DNA from 2 places in the Streptomyces sp. NPDC030991 genome. Region 2 is predicted to be linked to the other one. Evidence: riboswitches for the same ligand, from Rfam matches in the RefSeq annotation. Region 2 holds a riboswitch; the other holds the start of a gene.

Region 1 (9,518 bases), on a different contig from region 2:
GTCGTGCTCGGCATCCGCATCTTCTCCAACGCGGCTGCCATCCGGCGGCACGTCTTCCGGGCGTGAGGCCGATGAACCCAAAGACCCCAGAGAACCCTGAGAACCCAGAGAACGCGAAGAATCCAGAGGGCGCGAAGAACCCCGCCGGCGGGGGAGCGGGCGGGCATGCGCACCGCTTGCGCAAGGAGTTGCCCGCCGAGGTCGAGGCGGGGAGTGCGACGCCGGAGTCCGGGCCGGGGCCGGAGCAGGCCGGTACGCCGCAGCTGACCGGGCGACAGCGGCTCGTGAAGGGGCTGTGGCCGCCGCGCGTGTCGCGGGCTCAACTGACCGTCGCCGTGCTGCTGTTCGTGCTGGGGCTCGGGCTCGCCATCCAAGTGCGGTCCAACAGCGACAACAGCGCCCTGCGCGGTGCGCGGCAAGAAGATCTTGTTCGCATTCTCGATGAACTCGACGACCGGACTCAGCGTCTGGAAGATGAGAAACAAGGTCTCGAGGACCAGCGCACCGGGTTGGAGAACAGTTCGGACCAGGCCGAGGAGGCTCGCAAGCAGACGGTCGAGAAGGAGCGCCAGCTCGGCATTCTGGCGGGCACCGTGGCCGCGCAGGGCCCCGGGATCACCATGACGGTCACCGACACGAAGGGGGCTGTCGAGCCGGACATGCTGCTCGACGCGGTGCAGGAGCTGCGGGCGGCGGGCGCCGAGGCGATCCAGGTCAACGGCGTCCGCGTCGTGGCCAACACCTATCTGACGGACGCGAGCGGAGGGAAAGGGGTCAGCGTGGACGGGCACAAGATCGACCAGCCGTACGTCTTCAAGGTCATCGGCAAGCCGCAGGACCTCGAACCGGCCCTCAACATCCCCGGAGGTGTGGTGCAGACGCTGGAGAAAGAGCAGGCCACGGTGGGCGTGAGCCGTTCGGAGAAGATCGTTGTGGACGCCTTGCGGGCGGCGCGGCGGCCTGATTACGCTCGGTCGTCCTCGTAGTGAGGCGGGGGCGCATGGCGGATGTCGTACGAGGGCATGAGGTTGCGGGGGGTCGGCGCACCGGGAACGGGGTGCGTGGTGGAAACTGTTTGGCGGATCCGGACGTTGTGAGGATGTCCGTGTCAGTGATGTACGCCGATGTGTGCAATCAGGGTTCGTCCTGCCCCACGGGCGGGTCTGTTTCGGTCAAGGGGAATCGCCCGTGAAGTTGTTTGCGAAGTTGTTCGGCAAGAGTGCGCGTGAGGACGCCCGTCACCGTGCGCCGCGCCCTGGAGACGAGCCGGAGACGCAGGTGGGCGAGCGCCCGCTGTTCCGGGACCAGGTGGGCGGTGACCAGCCGGGTGGACACGGCGCGCCGTCTGTTGACCCTGCCGGTTCCGGCCGCATAGGTTTCGGAGAACCGTCAACCTCAGGTGCGGGTCAAGGGTTTGGTTCCGACCCGTACGCGTCCCATGCCCCCGGGGGGCAGCCGCGGCAGGAGGATCCGTCCATGTCGGCCCTGGTGTGTACGAGGTGCGGGAACCGGAACGGCGAGAACAGCCGGTTCTGCTCCAACTGCGGAGCGCCCTTGCGTGGCGGTGTGGCGGCCGAGGGGCCGTCCGAGACGACCTCCACGATCTCCATCTCGGGTCTCGAGTCCTACGACCCGGAGGCCACCGGCCAGACGCAGCTGCCGGCCCTGTCGCCCGAGGCGCAGGCCGCGGTCGACGCGCTGCCGCTGGGTTCGGCGCTCCTGGTGGTGCGCCGCGGTCCGAACTCGGGCAGCCGCTTCCTGCTGGACGGTGACCTCACCACGGCGGGGCGCCACCCGCAGAGCGACATCTTCCTGGACGACGTGACCGTCTCGCGCCGCCATGTGGAATTCCGTCGCCAGCAGGACGGCTCGTTCACCGTCTCCGACGTCGGCAGCCTCAACGGGACGTACGTGAACCGTGAGCGCATCGACTCCGTGACGCTGAACAACGGCGACGAGGTGCAGATCGGCAAGTACCGGCTGGTCTTCTACGCGAGCCAGCGAGGTATCTGACCCAGCGAACCTTCAGGAAGGTCCATGCTTCACACACCGAGGGGCGGTGCCGGATCGGGCACCGCCACCGCGGGCAGTCGGCTGATGAGCATCGGCACCGTACTGAACGTGCTGCGCGAGGAGTTCCCCGAGGTCACCATCTCCAAGATCAGGTTCTTGGAGTCCGAGGGCCTCGTCGAGCCGCAGCGGACGCCCTCGGGGTACCGCAAGTTCAGCCCGGACGACGTCGAGCGGCTCGCCCACGTCCTGCGGATGCAGCGGGACCACTATCTGCCCCTGAAGGTCATCAAGGAGCAGCTCGACGCTCTGGAGCGGGGCGAGCCGTTGCCCGTGCCGCCTCCTGGACGGCCCGGTGACGCCGCGGACGAGGCCGACGGGGCTCCCACCGCCGCCCGTGTCGGCCGGGACGCGCTGCTCGCCGCCGTGGGGATCGACGAGGGGGAGCTCGACGAGTGGGAGTCGTACGGGCTCATCGCCCCGTTGCCGGACGGCGGCTATGACGCGTCGGCCGTATCGGTCGCCGAGCTGGTGGGGGAGTTGGGCCGGTTCGGTATCGAGCCGCGGCATCTGCGCGTCATGCGGGCGGCCGCGGACCGTGAGGCCGGCCTCGTGGACTCGGTCGTCGCACCGCTCAAGGTGCATCGCAATCCGCAGACCAGGGCCCTCGCGCAGGCGCGGGCCAAGGAGCTGGCGGGCCTCACCGTACGGCTGCATGCCGCACTTGTGCAGACTGCGCTCGGGGTGCGTCTGCCCTGATCGCAGGGGCGGGTGAGCGCCGTGAGCCCGGCCTTCGGCGCATGCCCGACTACCCAAACCGGCCGGGCACGTCCTAGGGTTGCTGTGTGAACGAGCTCGACGTCGTAGGTGTCCGGGTGGAAATGCCCTCCAACCAGCCGATCGTGCTCCTGCGTGAAGTGGGAGGCGACCGTTACCTCCCCATCTGGATCGGACCGGGGGAGGCGACGGCGATCGCCTTTGCCCAGCAGGGCATGGCCCCCGCGCGTCCGCTGACGCACGACCTGTTCAAGGACGTGCTGGAAGCGGTCGGACAGGAGCTCACGGAAGTACGCATCACCGACCTGCGGGAAGGTGTTTTCTATGCGGAGCTGGTGTTCGCGAGCGGCGTCGAGGTCAGCGCCCGCCCGTCCGACGCCATAGCGCTCGCGCTGCGCACCGGGACGCCGATCTTCGGCAGTGACGGGGTCCTGGACGACGCGGGGATCGCCATCCCGGACGAGCAGGAGGACGAGGTGGAGAAGTTCCGCGAGTTCCTCGATCAGATCTCGCCCGAGGACTTCGGGACGAACAGTCAATGATCGGTGGAAAATGACCATGAGGCGGTCGCCCAGCGGCGGCCGCCTCGGCACATTCGGCTAGCCTTTCCCCGCGGTGGGATACGGGAAACCACTCTTAGGGTGATTATCACTCGGCGTGGCGAGTGTGGCGTTCGTTGACGCACCCCTTGTGACTGCCTACCGTCGAGAGGGCAGGTCAAAGAGGAGGTCGGCGTGAGAAGCAGCGGCGACGGTACGGCGACGGGCGGTCCGTACTCGTTTCACGGCAGCGCGGCCGATCACACTCCGCAGCGCCCGCAGGCAGTGTCTGCGGTGGCGGGGGAGAGCGGCGGAGCGGCTTCCGAGGAGGAAGTGGGGTACCGGGGTCCGACCGCGTGCGCGGCGGCCGGTATCACCTATCGACAGCTCGACTACTGGGCCAGGACCGGCCTCGTCGAGCCCAGCGTGCGGCCTGCGTACGGCTCGGGGACGCAGCGTCTGTACAGCTTCCGCGACGTCGTCGTGCTCAAGGTCGTCAAGCGCTTCCTGGACACGGGCGTCTCGTTGCAGAACATTCGTACAGCCGTGCAGCACCTGCGGGAGCGGGGCTTTGCGGACCTGGAGCGCATGACGCTCATGAGCGACGGCGCCACTGTGTACGAGTGCACGTCGCCGGCCGAGGTGCACGAGCTGCTCCAGGGTGGTCAGGGAATCTTCGGGATCGCCGTGGGCGTGGTCTGGCGGGACGTGGAGAGTGCCCTGTCACAGCTGCACGGCGAGCGCGTGGACACCGGCGAGACGCTGATCGGGCAGAACCCCGCGGACGAGCTCGCGAGGCGGCGCAACCGCGCGGTGTGACCCTCGTGCGGCCGCGTTGTCAGTGGCGTAGGGCAGCATCGGTGGAGTGAGAGCCGGGCCGACGATTCTGCATCTCGACATGGACGCCTTCTACGCCTCGGCGGAGCAGGCGGCCAAGCCGAGCCTGCGCGGGAAAGCGGTCGTCGTGGGCGGGCTCGGGCCGCGCGGTGTCGTGGCGACGGCGTCGTACGAGGCACGGAAGTTCGGGGTGCACTCGGCGATGCCGATGGGGCAGGCGCGCCGGCTCGCGCCCAATGCCGCGTACCTCGTGCCGCGGTTCCGGTTGTACCGGGAGGTCAGCGAACAGGTGATGGGGCTTCTGCGGGAGCTTTCGCCGCTCGTGGAGCCGTTGAGCCTCGACGAGGCGTTCGTCGATCTGGAGGCCGGTGAGGTGGCCTGGGACGCCGTTTCCGCGGAGGCCGTCGGGGTGCGGCTGCGGGCGGACATCCGGCGGGTGACCGGACTGACCGGGTCCGTCGGGCTCGCCGCCTCCAAGATGCTGGCGAAGATCGCGTCGGAGGAGGCCAAGCCGGCCGGGCTGGTGCTGATACGGCCGGGGACCGAGCGGGCGCTGATCGGGCCGAAGTCCGTGCGGATCCTGCCGGGGGTCGGGCCCGCGACCGGGGACCATCTGCGGCGCGCGGGGATTCTCACCGTCGCCGAGATCGCCGAGGCGGGCGAGGACGAGCTGGTGCGGCTGCTGGGGAAGTCGCACGGGGGCCATCTGTACGCCATGGCGCTGGCCCACGACGAGCGGCCCGTCGTCGCCGAGCGCGACTCGAAGTCGGTGTCGGTCGAGGACACGTACGACGTGGACATCCACGACCGGGTGCGCGTCCGCGCGGAGGTGCAGCGCCTTGCCGACCGGTGCGTGGAGCGGTTGCGGGCGGCCGAGCGGTCGGGGCGGACCGTCGTCCTGAAAGTGCGGCGGTACGACTTCTCGACGCTGACGCGGTCCGAGACGCTGCGCGGGCCGACCGATGATCCCGCGGTGGTGCGGGAGGCCGCGGCGCGGCTGCTGGAGTCCGTGGACACGACGGGCGGGGTGCGGCTGCTCGGGGTCGGCGTGAGCGGGCTCGCCGACTTCACGCAGGAGGACCTGTTCGCCCAGGCGGCCGCCGCCGAGGAGGAGCGGGGCGGGGGCCGGGGCGCGGTGGACGCCGCCGCGGAGGAGGGCGAGCGGGTCGAGGTCGCGGCGGTGGAGGCCGGTCCTGTCGAGCGGCGTTGGATGGCCGGGCACGATGTGCGGCACGCCGAGTTCGGGCCGGGGTGGGTGCAGGGCAGCGGGCTCGGGCGGGTCACCGTACGGTTCGAGACGCCGTACGCGAAGGGGCCGGGGCGGGTCCGCACGTTCCTGGTCGACGACCCGCTGCTGGAGCCCGCGGAGCCGCTGCCGCTGGTGGAGCGGGCAGAGCGGGCGGAACGGGCCTAGACGGGGGCGGGGCCTGTGCGGTGGAGGGCGGCTCGTCCGCGCCCGTTACTCCTCGGTGCCCGCGATACGGCCGAACAGGATGTCCGGGGGCTGCGGGGCCGTGAGGTCGAGGCCGTAGTGGTGGTAGAGCTGGAGCTCCTGCTCGGGGGAGAGGTGGCGGCCCACGCCGAAGTCCGGGGAATCCTTGATCAGGGCGCGTTCGAAGGGGACGCGGAGGGCGCCGTCGATCAGTTGGCTCGGTTCCAGGGGGACGAAGGCGTCGCGGCTGAAGAGGCCGGTGCGTATCGCCGCCCACTCCGGCACCCCCGTGGCGTCGTCGAGGTAGACCTCGTCGATCGTGCCGATCTTGGCTCCGTTGCGGTCGAGCGCCTTGCGGCCGATCAGGTTGCGCGGATCGACGTGGGTCTGCACGTGCCCTCCAGATGGTCGCAACTCGTCTGTAAGCACTACGAAAGAGCACATTGGGGAAGGCGGCCACTCGAGGGAACCGGTCATATCGCCGCTGGTAGGCTGGCAAGCGGCTGCTGACCCCGTGCGGGAGAGTCTCCGACCACCGTCGGAGGCGCCGAAGGAGCAAATCCTCCCCGGAATCTCTCAGGCCCACGTACCGCACGGACGAGGTCACTCTGGAAAGCAGGGCGGGTGCACGTCTTCCGCTCTCACCGACGGTGAAAGCCGGTGTGTTCCGTGCTCGCGCGGGGTGGACCGGTGAAGCTCTCAGGTTGAGATGACAGAGGGGGAGGCCGTCCGGGCAGCCACGCCGTGGTGCCCCTCGCAGGTCGCGATGACCAGGAGGCCTCCGCAATGACCGCCAACCGTACTCCGCTCTCCGCTCTGGAGCAGGGCATCCCCTTCGAGCAGCGCCACATCGGTCCGGACGACGCCGCGCAGGCCAAGATGCTCGCGCAGGTCGGCTACGGCTCGCTCGACGAGCTGACGGCGGCCGCGGTGCCGGACGTGATCAGGAGCGCCGAGGCGCTGGAGCTGCCCGCCGCCAGGACCGAGGCCGAGGTGCTCGCCGAGCTGCGCTCCCTCGCCGACCGCAACCAGGTGCTCGGCTCGATGATCGGGCTCGGCTACTACGGGACGTTCACGCCGCCCGTCATCCTGCGCAACGTCATGGAGAACCCGTCCTGGTACACGGCCTACACGCCGTACCAGCCGGAGATCTCGCAGGGCCGCCTCGAAGCGCTGCTCAACTTCCAGACGATGGTCGCCGAACTGACCGGCCTGCCCACCTCGGGCGCCTCCCTGCTCGACGAGGGCACGGCCGCCGCCGAGGCCATGGCGCTGTCGCGGCGCGTCGGCAAGGTCAAGAGCGGCGTGTACCTCGTGGACGCCGACGCGCTGCCGCAGACCGCCGCCGTCATCAGGACACGTGCCGAGCCGGCCGGCGTGGAGATCGTCGTCGCCGACCTGAGCGACGGCATCCCGGCCGAGATCGCCGAGCGCGGCGTCGTGGGCGTGCTCGTGCAGTACCCGGGGGCCTCCGGCGCCGTCCGTGACATCAAGCCGGTCGTCGACCAGGCGCACGAACTGGGCGCGATCGTCACCGTCGCCGCCGACCTGCTCGCTCTCACGCTGCTCACCTCGCCCGGCGAGCTGGGCGCGGACATCGCCGTCGGCACGACGCAGCGCTTCGGTGTGCCGATGGGCTTCGGCGGACCGCACGCCGGCTACATGGCCGTACGGGAGAAGTTCGCCCGGTCGCTGCCCGGGCGGCTCGTCGGTGTCTCCGTCGACGCCGACGGCAACAAGGCGTACCGTCTCGCCCTGCAGACGCGGGAGCAGCACATCCGTCGCGAGAAGGCGACGAGCAACATCTGCACGGCCCAGGTCCTGCTCGCCGTCATGGCCGGCATGTACGCCGTCTACCACGGACCGGACGGCCTGCGGTCCATCGCGCGGCGCACCCACCGCTACGCCACGCTGCTGGCCGCGGGTCTGTCGGCGGGCGGGGTCGAGGTCGTGCACGGCGCGTACTTCGACACTCTGACCGTCCGGGTGCCGGGCAAGGCCGCCCAGGTCGTCCGCGCCGCCCGGGAGGGCGGGGTCAACGTACACCTCGTCGACGCCGACCACGTCTCGGTCGCCTGCGACGAAACCACCACCCGGGGTCAACTCCACGTCGTCTGGGGCGCGTTCGGCGTCGAGGCGGACATCGAGGCGCTGGACGCCGGGACGGTCGACGCGCTGCCCCCGGCGGCGCTGCGCGGCGACGACATCCTGACGCACCCCGTCTTCCACCAGCACCGCTCCGAGACCGCGATGCTGCGCTACCTGCGCAGGCTCGCCGACCGCGACTACGCGCTCGACCGCGGCATGATCCCGCTGGGCTCCTGCACGATGAAGCTCAACGCGACGACGGAGATGGAGCCGGTCACCTGGCCCGAGTTCGGGCAGCTGCACCCCTTCGCGCCGGCCGAGCAGGCGCAGGGCTACCTGACGCTCATCACGGAGCTTGAGGAGCAGCTCGCCGAGGTCACCGGGTACGACAAGGTGTCGCTGCAGCCGAACGCCGGATCGCAGGGCGAACTCGCAGGGCTGCTGGCGGTGCGCGGCTACCACCGGGCCAACGGTGACGAGCAGCGGACCGTCTGCCTCATCCCGTCCTCGGCGCACGGCACCAACGCGGCGAGCGCCGTGATGGCCGGGATGAAGGTCGTCGTCGTGAAGACCGCCGACGACGGCGAGATCGACGTCGAGGACCTGCGCGCCAAGATCGAGCAGTACGCCGACCAGCTGTCCGTCCTCATGATCACCTACCCGTCGACGCACGGCGTCTTCGAGGAGCACGTCGCCGACATCTGCGCCGCCGTGCACGACGCCGGCGGCCAGGTGTACGTCGACGGGGCGAACCTCAACGCGCTGGTGGGGCTCGCCAAGCCCGGGCACTTCGGCGGCGACGTCTCGCACCTGAACCTGCACAAGACGTTCTGCATCCCGCACGGCGGCGGCGGCCCCGGCGTGGGCCCGGTGGGCGTGCGCGCGCACCTCGCGCCGTACCTGCCGAACCACCCGATGCAGCCGGCCGCGGGACCGGAGACCGGCGTCGGACCGATCTCGGCCGCGCCGTGGGGCTCCGCGGGGATCCTGCCGATCTCGTGGTCGTACGTGCGGCTCATGGGCGGCGAGGGGCTGAAGCGGGCGACGCAGGTCGCCGTGCTCTCCGCGAACTACATCGCCAAGCGGCTCGAGCCGCACTACCCCGTGCTCTACACCGGGCCCGGCGGGCTCGTCGCGCACGAGTGCATCATCGATCTGCGGCCGCTCAGCAAGGCGACCGGGGTCACCGTCGACGACATCGCCAAGCGCCTGATCGACTACGGGTTCCACGCGCCGACCATGTCGTTCCCGGTCGCCGGGACGCTGATGATCGAGCCGACCGAGAGCGAGGACCTCGACGAGCTGGACCGTTTCTGCGAGGCCATGATCGCCATTCGCGGGGAGGTCGAGCGGGTCGCCTCCGGCGAGTGGCCGGCGCAGGACAACCCGCTGCGCAACGCGCCGCACACGGCCGGGATGCTCAGCGGTGAGTGGGAGCACGCCTACAGCCGCGAGGAAGCCGTCTTCCCTGCGGGGGTGGCCGCCGCCGACAAGTACTGGCCGCCGGTGCGCCGGATCGACCAGGCCTTCGGTGACCGGAACCTGGTCTGCTCGTGCCCGCCGCTGGACGCCTACGAGGCGTGAGGGGCTGAGGCGCTCGCGCGGGGCCGCCGGATGGTGCAAGCGGCTCCGCGCGCTCCGTACGGCGCTATGCCGCTGTCACCACCGCCACCACCGGTCGGTGCGGGGCGATGATCGTGCCGTTGGGGAGCAGCTCGCCGGTGTCCTCGAAGAGCAGGACCCCGTTGCACAGGAGGCTCCAGCCCTGCTCCGGGTGGTGAGCCACGGGAAGCGCGGCCTCCCTGTCCGCGGATTCTGCTGTGGGGCACGATGGC
Region 2 (9,518 bases):
GATCAGGAAGACGACAACGATGCCACCGGCGAGGGCGACCTTGTCCCGCTTGAGGCGGTTCCAGGCGATCTGCTTCAGCGACCTGCCCTCGACCTTGCGGCCGGCTCCGCTCGCGGCGGCGTCGACCGGGGCGGTCGGCTCCACTTCCGCGGTCGTGTCGTGCAATGGTGCCGTCATCGTGGCAAGGACCCCTCTCAACCGGCGGTGACCGGCCCGCACTTGCCGCTGTAGCGGCGTGATTCAGTCCGTCGTACACAGAGGCGAAGCCCCCTGCTGCCGGAGTCTTCAACCTGTGTGCGATCTGTTGCCAGACTTGACGGGGAAAGGATGCCTAAACGTGATGCTGTCAGGGGTGTTCCGTTATCCGGACAGCTGTGAACGGGGTGCGAACAGTGGGCAGTTGGGTCGGAAGGGGCGCCAGGTCGGACATTGGCCCCACAACTCGCTATTGCGACACGCGAGTTCGGCGCCCGGCCTCGCTCAGGCTCCGTAGGGCGGCGGGAATCCGTAACCCCCGCCGGCCGGGGCGGCCGGCGCGGCATGTGCCTCGCGGTCGTAGAACGGGCGCGCGTTCGCGCGCAGCCACATCGCCACCGGGTCGTACTCGTCGGACATGGCGACCGTGGAGACCGGCAGGCCGTCCGGGACCGCCGCGACGGACTGCTGCATCATCGCGCGGACCGCGTCCACGGAGGCGGGCGACGTGTCGTAGACGTCGAGGCCGATCGCCAGGTACGGCGCGCCGATCGCGGGCTGCACCCAGGCGCGGCGCAGCGAGCGGACCGCGGTGGTGCGGTGCGCGTTCTGCGCGAGCAGGGCGTAGAACTGGGGGATCTCGATGGTCGGTTCGGCCAGCCGCAGCGGTCCGGCCGGCTGCCGGTCGAGGCCGCCCGCGATGCGGCGCAGGTCGAGCCAGGGCACACCCACGCCGCCGCCGGGCGCGTGCGGGTTGAGCCACAGGCCGTAGTGGTCGGGGTAGAGGGTGCGGGCCGCGTCGACGCCGCCGACCACCTCGTAGGCGCGGGACCAGCCGGACGCGGAGAGCTCCTGGGCGGAGGTGACGCAGGGCGCGTAGGAGAAACCGTCCACGTCCATGTTCCCGTACTGGGCGTCGGGGGAGCCGGCCTGGCCGTGCCAGAGCAGCATCCAGACCTGCCCGGCGGCGGGGTCGGCGAGGGCCGCAAGGAGCGCCTCGTACGCGTCGTAGCGCCCGGGGGTCACCTGGCGCAGCATGTGCTCGACCTGTCCGGCCGCGGCCGTGCCCGACGCACTCACCCGTAACCGCCCCTTCGTGAACGTCCGTGTTCCGCCCGTGACCGGGGGCGGAGCGCCGCCCGGTCAGGTCATGAAACCAGCTTAAGCGGCGTCACTGACACCGACTTGACGGACGACGTCACCGTTCCCGTGCGTAGAACGGACGTACGCGCGTGCGCAGGAAGTCGGCGACCGGGTCCTGGGTGACGTCGAGGAAGACCAGGTTCACCGGCCAGGCGACCGGGGTCCGGCCGAGCGCGCGGCCCAGCGCGTCCAGCGGGAGGTCCCGCGCGGCGCCTTCCCACTGGGTCAGCCGCACCCCGATGAACAGGGACGGGTCCGCGTCCTCGACGACGGCGAGGCAGCGGTGGGCGCTCAGTACGGTGCCGGCCGCCTCGAACTCCTCGCGCACCGTCGCCAGGAAGTCCACCGGGTCGTGCTGCCAGTCGGGTTCGCAGAGCACGACGCGACCGCCGGTGGACGGGCCGTCCAGCGGGGTGCGTCCGCTGCGGGCCAGTTCGGCGACGGCGGCCGGGGGCAGCGGGATGCCGACGGCGCCGTCCGGGTTGAGCGCGAGCCCGACCTGGGCGGGCAGCCCGCGCGCGAACTCGACGGCCGGGGCGACCGTGCAGTGCATACGGCCGCCGGTGACCTGCATGAACTGCTGTTCGGAGCTGAAGACGGGGACGTACGCCTGGCCCTCGATCTCCAACGTCGGCAGGTCGAGGTCACGGCTCTCGGGGCTGCCGCCCTGGGGCAGCGGTATCCAGACCGGGCTGCGGCCGAGGACCTCGACGATGCGGGCGCCTGCGCCCTCGACGCCGAGCGCGGCGCCGAGGACCTGCTCCAGCTCGTTGGCCGGCCAGCCGTGCGTCGGATGGGGGTGCGCGTCCTCGTGAAATGCCGGGTGTTCCATAGCCGCCGACGATAACCCGTACGCCAGAGGGGCCCCAAGGGTCTTCCGGTGGTCCCTTTGTCCCCGGAGCGTGCTCCCGCTCGTCCCGCTCACCCCCGGAACGTGATCCCGCCGAGGGCGTCGGTCGCCGCCCGGTCGAGCAGCACCGCCGACTCGATGCCCGCCGGGAGATCGCCCCGCTCCGTCGACGTCACCAGCGCGCCCACCGCCCGGCGATGGCGCGCGAACGCGTACCGCGACACCCCGCGGCCCCGCTCCGCCTGGCCCTCGAGGGCGGTGCCGGGCGGGACGTCGAGGAGGAGCAGGTGGACGGAGGCGCCGCGGCGCCGGGCAGCGCGGATCATCCAGCGGCGCACCCACGCCTGGGTGCCGCAGTCGTGCACGACGACGCTGACGCCGGAGCGCATCGCCCGCCGCAGCCCCGCGTAGTGCGCGACCCGGACCAGCGGGCGGTAGAGCGCGTACGGCAGACCGGGGAGGCGGGCGGCCCAGCGCTCCCGGGCGTCCTGGGAGTCGATGCGCAGCGCCGTGACGGCCCGGCGCATCAGCGTGGACTTGCCGCTGCCCGGCAGCCCCGAGAGCACCACGAGGTCCCCCGCGGCGAAGCCGATCCGGCGCGGTGTGCGGCCGCCGCGCCCGCGCAGATCGCGCACCTGGCGACGGCGCGGCATCCGCGCCCTCGGGACCACCGCCGGCACGGGTGAAGCCGTCGTCGCGTACGCCCCCGCGATCGCCTTGTGCACCGTGATCGTCCTCCCCGTTCCGCCCAGGCACTTCTGCCCGCCAAGTGTAAAGAGAAGGTAATGCCCGGCGTGGGGTTTCCCCGTTCCGCGGGCATGCAATGATGTGCCCGCCACACGCACACAACCGCATACCGGCCGCTTGAATCCGCGCGGGAGAGTTCCGGGACCCACCAGCACGACGGGTACCCGGACGCCGAAGGAGCAAGTCCCTCCCTTGAATCTCTCAGGCCCCGTACCGCGCGGGCGAGGCACATCTGAAAAGCGGGCCGTCCGTCCAGCACGGCGGCCCCACCCAAGGTGCAAGCCATGACCATCAGTACGTGTGGTCGGGGCGAACCTCTCAGGTTCCGATGACAGATGGGGAGGCCTCCGCCACGGGGGACCCCTCGCCATCGCCGTCACGCCCGGGAGCACCAGCCATGACCCGTACGACCTCGCTCGACGCCCTGCACCGCTCGCTGGGCGCGACCATGACCGACTTCGCCGACTGGGACATGCCGCTGCGCTACGCCAGCGAGCGCGACGAGCACACCGCCGTGCGGACGAAGGCCGGGCTCTTCGACCTGTCCCACATGGGCGAGATCACGGTGACCGGCCCGGACGCGGCGGCGCTGCTGAACTTCGCGCTCGTCGGCAACATCGCCACGGTCGGCGTCGGCCGCGCCCGCTACACCATGATCTGCCGCGCGGACGGCGGCATCCTCGACGACCTGATCGTCTACCGGCTCGCCGACACCACGTACATGGTCGTCGCCAACGCCGGCAACGCGCAGACCGTGCTGGACGCCCTCACCGAGCGCGCCGCCGGCTTCGACGCCGAGGTCCGCGACGACCGGGACGCGTACGCGCTGATCGCCGTGCAGGGTCCGAACTCGCCCGCCATCGTGAAGTCCGTCACCGACGCCGACCTGGACGGGCTGAAGTACTACGCCGGCCTGCCGGGCACCGTCGCCGGTGTCGAGGCGCTCATCGCGCGCACCGGGTACACCGGCGAGGACGGCTTCGAGCTGTTCGTCGCGCCCGGCGACGCGGAGAAGCTGTGGCAGGCGCTGACCGAGGCGGGCGCCGGGTACGGCCTCGTCCCCTGCGGCCTCTCCTGCCGCGACACGCTGCGCCTGGAGGCGGGCATGCCGCTGTACGGGCACGAGCTGACGACGGAGCTGACGCCGTTCGACGCGGGTCTCGGCCGGGTCGTGAAGTTCGAGAAGGACGGCGACTTCGTGGGCCGCGAGGCCCTGGCGGCCGCCGCCGAGCGCGCCGAGACCGCCCCGCCCCGCAAGCTCGTCGGCCTGATCGCCGAGGGCCGCCGCGTCCCGCGCGCGGGCATGCCGGTGGTCCGCGACGGGCAGGTGATCGGCGAGGTCACCTCCGGCGCCCCCTCCCCCACCCTGGGCAAGCCGGTCGCCATGGCGTACGTCGACGCCGCGCACGCCGGCCCCGGCACCACGGGCGTGGGCGTCGACATCCGCGGTACGCACGAGCCCTACGAGGTCGTGGCCCTGCCGTTCTACAAGCGCCAGAAGTGACGCTGCCACAAGCGCCGGAAGTGACGCTCGTCATCCCCGCGCCCTCCCCCACTGTCACCAGCACCCTCCCGCGTACAGGAGAATTCGCATCATGAGCAACCCGCAGCAGCTGCGTTACAGCAAGGAGCACGAGTGGCTGTCGGCCGTCGAGGACGGCGTCGCCACGGTCGGCATCACGGAGCACGCGGCCAACGCGCTCGGTGACATCGTGTTCGTCCAGCTCCCCGAGGTCGGCGACACCGTCACCGCGGGCGAGACCTGCGGCGAGCTGGAGTCCACCAAGTCGGTCTCCGACCTGTACTCCCCCGTCTCGGGCGAGGTCACCGAGGCCAACCAGGACGTCGTCGACGACCCGTCCCTGGTGAACTCGGCCCCCTTCGAGGGCGGCTGGCTCTTCAAGGTCCGGATCGCCGAGGAGCCGAAGGACCTGCTCACCGCCGACGAGTACACCGAGTTCTCCGGGAGCTGACCCCCATGACCGACATCTCTGCGCAGTCCGTACTGAACGAGTCCCTGCACACGCTCGACCCGGAGGTGGCCGAGGCCGTCGACGCCGAGCTGCACCGCCAGCAGTCGACCCTGGAAATGATCGCGTCGGAGAACTTCGCGCCGGTCGCCGTCATGGAGGCCCAGGGCTCGGTCCTCACCAACAAGTACGCCGAGGGCTACCCCGGCCGCCGCTACTACGGCGGCTGCGAGCACGTCGACGTCACCGAGCAGATCGCGATCGACCGGGTCAAGGAGCTGTTCGGCGCCGAGTACGCCAACGTGCAGCCGCACTCGGGCGCCTCCGCCAACCAGGCCGCCCTCTTCGCGCTCGCCAAGCCCGGCGACACGATCCTCGGCCTGGACCTGGCGCACGGCGGCCACCTCACGCACGGCATGCGCCTGAACTTCTCCGGCAAGCAGTTCAACGTGGTCCCGTACCACGTCGACGACAACGGCCTGGTCGACATGGCCGAGGTCGAGGCGCTCGCCAAGGAGCACCGCCCGAAGGTGATCATCGCCGGCTGGTCGGCGTACCCGCGTCAGCTGGACTTCGCCGAGTTCCGGCGCATCGCCGACGAGGTCGAGGCGTACCTCTGGGTCGACATGGCGCACTTCGCCGGTCTCGTCGCGGCGGGGCTGCACCCGAACCCGGTCGAGCACGCGGACGTCGTCACCTCGACGACCCACAAGACGCTCGGCGGCCCCCGCGGCGGCATCATCCTCGCCAAGAAGGACTTCGCGAAGAAGCTGAACTCGTCCGTCTTCCCGGGCTTCCAGGGCGGCCCCCTGGAGCACGTGATCGCGGCGAAGGCGGTCTCCTTCAAGATCGCGGCGAGTGAGGGCTTCAAGGAGCGCCAGGCCCGTACGGTCGAGGGCGCCCGCATCCTCGCCGAGCGGCTGACCTCCGAGGACTCCCGCGCCCGCGGCGTGAACGTGCTCTCCGGCGGCACGGACGTGCACCTCGTCCTGGTCGACCTGCGCGACTCCGAGCTCGACGGTCAGCAGGCCGAGGACCGTCTCCACGAGGTCGGCATCACGGTCAACCGCAACGCGGTCCCGAACGACCCGCGCCCGCCGATGGTCACCTCCGGCCTGCGCATCGGCACGCCCGCCCTGGCCACCCGCGGCTTCACGGCCGAGGACTTCGCCGAGGTCGCCGACGTGATCGCGGAGGCCCTCAAGGCGCCCGCCCCCTTCGCCGAGGCCGACGCCCGGGCGCTCAAGGCCCGGGTGACCGCGTTGGCCGAGAAGCACCCGCTCTACCCCGGCCTGTAGGGATTTCACGGCAGTTACGTACCCTTGTGTACGTACACACTTCCGGGGCACCGCGCACACTGGAACCACAAGGAACCAGGACGCACGGTGCCCCGTGCCATGCACCGCCCTTGCACACCGCACCACCCCGGCAGACAACGGCGTCTACCAACCACCTTTTGGAGTCTCACCGTGGCCATCTCGGTCTTCGACCTGTTCTCGATCGGCATCGGCCCGTCCAGCTCCCACACGGTCGGCCCGATGCGCGCGGCGCGGATGTTCGCGCGGCGGCTGAAGAACGAGGGCCTGCTGGCCCACACCGCCTCCATACGCGCCGAGCTGTACGGCTCGCTGGGCGCGACCGGCCACGGGCACGGCACCCCGAAGGCGGTGCTGCTCGGCCTGGAGGGCGAGTCACCGCGCACCGTCGACGTCGAGCACGCCGACGAGCGGGTGGAGACGATCCGGTCGTCCGGCCGGATCAACCTGCTCGGCGTGCACGACATCGCCTTCGCCTACGACGACGACCTGGTCCTGCACCGCCGCGAGACCCTGCCCTACCACGCCAACGGCATGCGGCTGTGGGCCCACGACGCCGAGGGCGCCGAGCTGCTCTCCAAGACGTACTACTCCGTGGGCGGCGGCTTCGTCGTCGACGAGGACGCCGTCCAGGGCGAGAACCCGGTCGTGCCGGACGACACCGTCCTGAAGTACCCGTTCCGCACCGGTGACGAGCTGCTGCGCCTCACCCGTGAGACGGGCCTGTCCATCCCCGCGCTGATGCTGGAGAACGAGAAGGCCTGGCGCACCGAGGACGAGATCCGCGCCGGGCTGCTGGAGCTCTGGCGCGTGATGCAGGCGTGCGTGTCGCGCGGCATGTCCCGCGAGGGCATCCTGCCCGGCGGCCTCAAGGTCCGCCGCCGTGCGGCGAGTTCGGCCCGCAAGCTGCGCGCCGAGGGCGAGCCGCTGCCGCAGGCCATGGAGTGGATCACCCTGTACGCGATGGCGGTCAACGAGGAGAACGCGGCGGGCGGCCGGGTGGTCACCGCCCCGACCAACGGCGCGGCGGGCATCATCCCGGCGGTTCTGCACTACTACGTGAACTTCGTGCCCAGCGGCTCCGACCAGGAGAAGGAGGAGGGCGTCGTCCGCTTCCTGCTCTCGGCGGGCGCGATCGGCATGCTCTTCAAGGAGAACGCCTCGATCTCCGGCGCCGAGGTCGGCTGCCAGGGCGAGGTCGGCTCGGCCTGCTCGATGGCGGCGGGCGCGCTCGCCGAAGTCCTCGGCGGCTCCCCCGAGCAGGTGGAGAACGCGGCCGAGATCGGTATGGAGCACAACCTCGGCCTGACCTGCGACCCCGTCGGCGGCCTCGTCCAGATCCCCTGCATCGAGCGCAACGGCATGGCGGCCGTGAAGGCCGTCACCGCCGCCAAGATGGCGATGCGCGGCGACGGCTCCCACAAGGTCTCCCTCGACAAGGTCATCAAGACCATGAAGGAGACCGGCGCGGACATGTCCGTCAAGTACAAGGAGACGGCGCGGGGCGGGCTCGCGGTGAACATCATCGAGTGCTAGGAGATGGGGTCCTGACCAGCGCGTTCGTGGCTTTCGGCGCTGTCAGGGGCTTCCCTGCTTACGCGGCGGAAAGTCCCTGAGACCTCCCTGGGACAGACGTGAAGGTTCCTGAAGAGTCCCTGCTTCTCCTCGTTCTGAAGTCCAGTTCGGCTTCGGAATGGAGTCGCCTTTCAGTACGACACCGGCATAGTTGCAGCTGAGGTGCTCGTCAGTAACATGGTGCGCTCCTACCGGACTGGCCGACGGCGGCGCGACTTAGACCTCCCTGCCTTCCGCCTCTTGCCCAGGAACGGCCGCGGCTCCGGTGCCTGAGCGAGCGAGGGCAGGATGGGGACCTCAATGCTGTAATTTCCGAGGACTAAGCCCTGAGCGGTCTCGCTCCAGTGGGGCATCCTCCTGATTTCCTCTTCGTACTCCAGCACGTCCCGCTGATAACGCCGACGGGCCGTCTCAGCCGTCACTGTTGTCACCTCGCCAAGCACGCGCCAGGAATTCACCTCTCGATCCGGGCGAGCCCACCTGTTCATCTCCAGGTGCTGACGCTGTTCCCGATGCCACACCCGGCGCCACGCTTCCACCCACGCCACCTCCTCCACCCTGGGAACCTCGCAAACCTCCAGGAAGGCACGGAGGTGGTCGATGGTGAGCATCGTGGCTCCGTGAAGCATGCGGTGCAAGGTGCTGTGCGGCAGGCGGTTGAGTCCCGCCCGCGACTCCATCTCCGCCAACGGCATGGAGCCTGCGCGGTAGTACAGGTGGCGCAGGCCGGCAAGGAGGTCGGCCGAGTTGACGACCAAGTGCGCCTTCGGCACCGTCTTTCCACCCTGGTGCGGGTTGGCGTGGTCCAGCGCGCGGGCATCGCGCCAATACTTGCGCGCCACACTTGCGGTGGCCCCACACGCCTCGGCGTACGCCTCCACAACGGGCAGTCGCGGTATCGCGTCACCCGATGCCGCACGGCGCAAGGTGGATGCGGAGTAGTCAACAGCGTGTAGTTCGGTGCACCGCTGCGCGAGTTGCGTGTAGGTGAGGCCGGCCTCCTTGCGCCATCGGCGCAGATGGGCGGCGAGCATGAGGTGGCCCGGGTTGGCGCCGTCGACCGGCAAAGGTTTTTCAGGACGTCCCATTGCAATCCCTCTCAAACCAGGCAGAGGGCGCCGAGATGGGCGCGGCGCGTGAAGCGGAGGGCGGCGATGGTTCCTACACCGATGCTTGCGGCCCCGGTTACGAGCTGGAGGACCGTGGCGAGATCCGGGGGCTGTGAGGTCAGGCCGGGGGAGGCGTACAGGGCGACGGCGGCAAGGACGATGACGATCACTACGACCGCCTCGGTGCCACGCAGGCGGTGGGGTGCAGGCGGCATGTCGGGGTGGGCGGCAGAACGAGAGCGGCTCACTGGCAGGTCCCCTCGGGGTCAATTCGGGGGCCACCTGCGATGCGGTACCCCCGACGGATGCGGACTCCTTCGTCACCGAGGGGCGGTGGTAGGCACCCCGTGGCGTGATCAGTAATCCTGCCGCATGAGCCACGAGGGGCGGGGGGTTAATGCATCGACGTCCCGCCCCCTGGGTTCTCCGCCCAACTGGTTGGTTCACGCCGCCACCCTGCAACGCTATGACCTGCCCTTTTCGTTATCTAGCCAGATTTACCTTGTGCACAAGGTTGGGGTTGAGTCACCTGTGTCCCTCTTCGGCTTGCTCCCTGGGCCGCACGAGTGCGACGCTTCTTAGACCGGCTCGCGGGACGTGAACGTCTCGATTC

The links. A riboswitch is a leader RNA that binds a small molecule or an ion and turns the genes downstream of it on or off. The one in region 2 is predicted to bind glycine.
Region 1: linked by a shared signal. The riboswitch ahead of gcvP (aminomethyl-transferring glycine dehydrogenase) and the one ahead of gcvT (glycine cleavage system aminomethyltransferase GcvT) in region 2 are both predicted to bind glycine.

What each region holds. Positions count from the first base shown of each region.
Region 1 is NZ_JBVIFR010000016.1:190,003-199,520, reverse strand. Features, by position in the region: gene ACZ45E_RS28080 (small basic family protein) at 1-66, shown strand, start outside; gene ACZ45E_RS28075 (DUF881 domain-containing protein) at 72-986, shown strand; gene ACZ45E_RS28070 (FHA domain-containing protein) at 1,072-2,013, shown strand; gene ftsR (transcriptional regulator FtsR) at 2,038-2,769, shown strand; gene ACZ45E_RS28060 (bifunctional nuclease family protein) at 2,856-3,329, shown strand; gene ACZ45E_RS28055 (MerR family transcriptional regulator) at 3,522-4,145, shown strand; gene ACZ45E_RS28050 (DNA polymerase IV) at 4,192-5,577, shown strand; gene ACZ45E_RS28045 (PRC-barrel domain-containing protein) at 5,623-5,988, opposite strand; glycine riboswitch at 6,103-6,197, shown strand; gene gcvP (aminomethyl-transferring glycine dehydrogenase) at 6,382-9,267, shown strand; gene ACZ45E_RS28035 (DUF5999 family protein) at 9,332-9,518, opposite strand, start outside.
Region 2 is NZ_JBVIFR010000007.1:319,990-329,507, forward strand. Features, by position in the region: gene ACZ45E_RS16415 (ABC transporter permease) at 1-177, opposite strand, end outside; gene ACZ45E_RS16420 (enhanced serine sensitivity protein SseB C-terminal domain-containing protein) at 481-1,275, opposite strand; gene ACZ45E_RS16425 (enhanced serine sensitivity protein SseB) at 1,394-2,170, opposite strand; gene ACZ45E_RS16430 (AAA family ATPase) at 2,260-2,841, opposite strand; glycine riboswitch at 3,054-3,161, shown strand; glycine riboswitch at 3,162-3,280, shown strand; gene gcvT (glycine cleavage system aminomethyltransferase GcvT) at 3,333-4,439, shown strand; gene gcvH (glycine cleavage system protein GcvH) at 4,531-4,908, shown strand; gene glyA (serine hydroxymethyltransferase) at 4,914-6,203, shown strand; gene ACZ45E_RS16450 (L-serine ammonia-lyase) at 6,375-7,757, shown strand; gene ACZ45E_RS16455 (helix-turn-helix domain-containing protein) at 7,985-8,884, opposite strand; gene ACZ45E_RS16460 (hypothetical protein) at 8,896-9,120, opposite strand.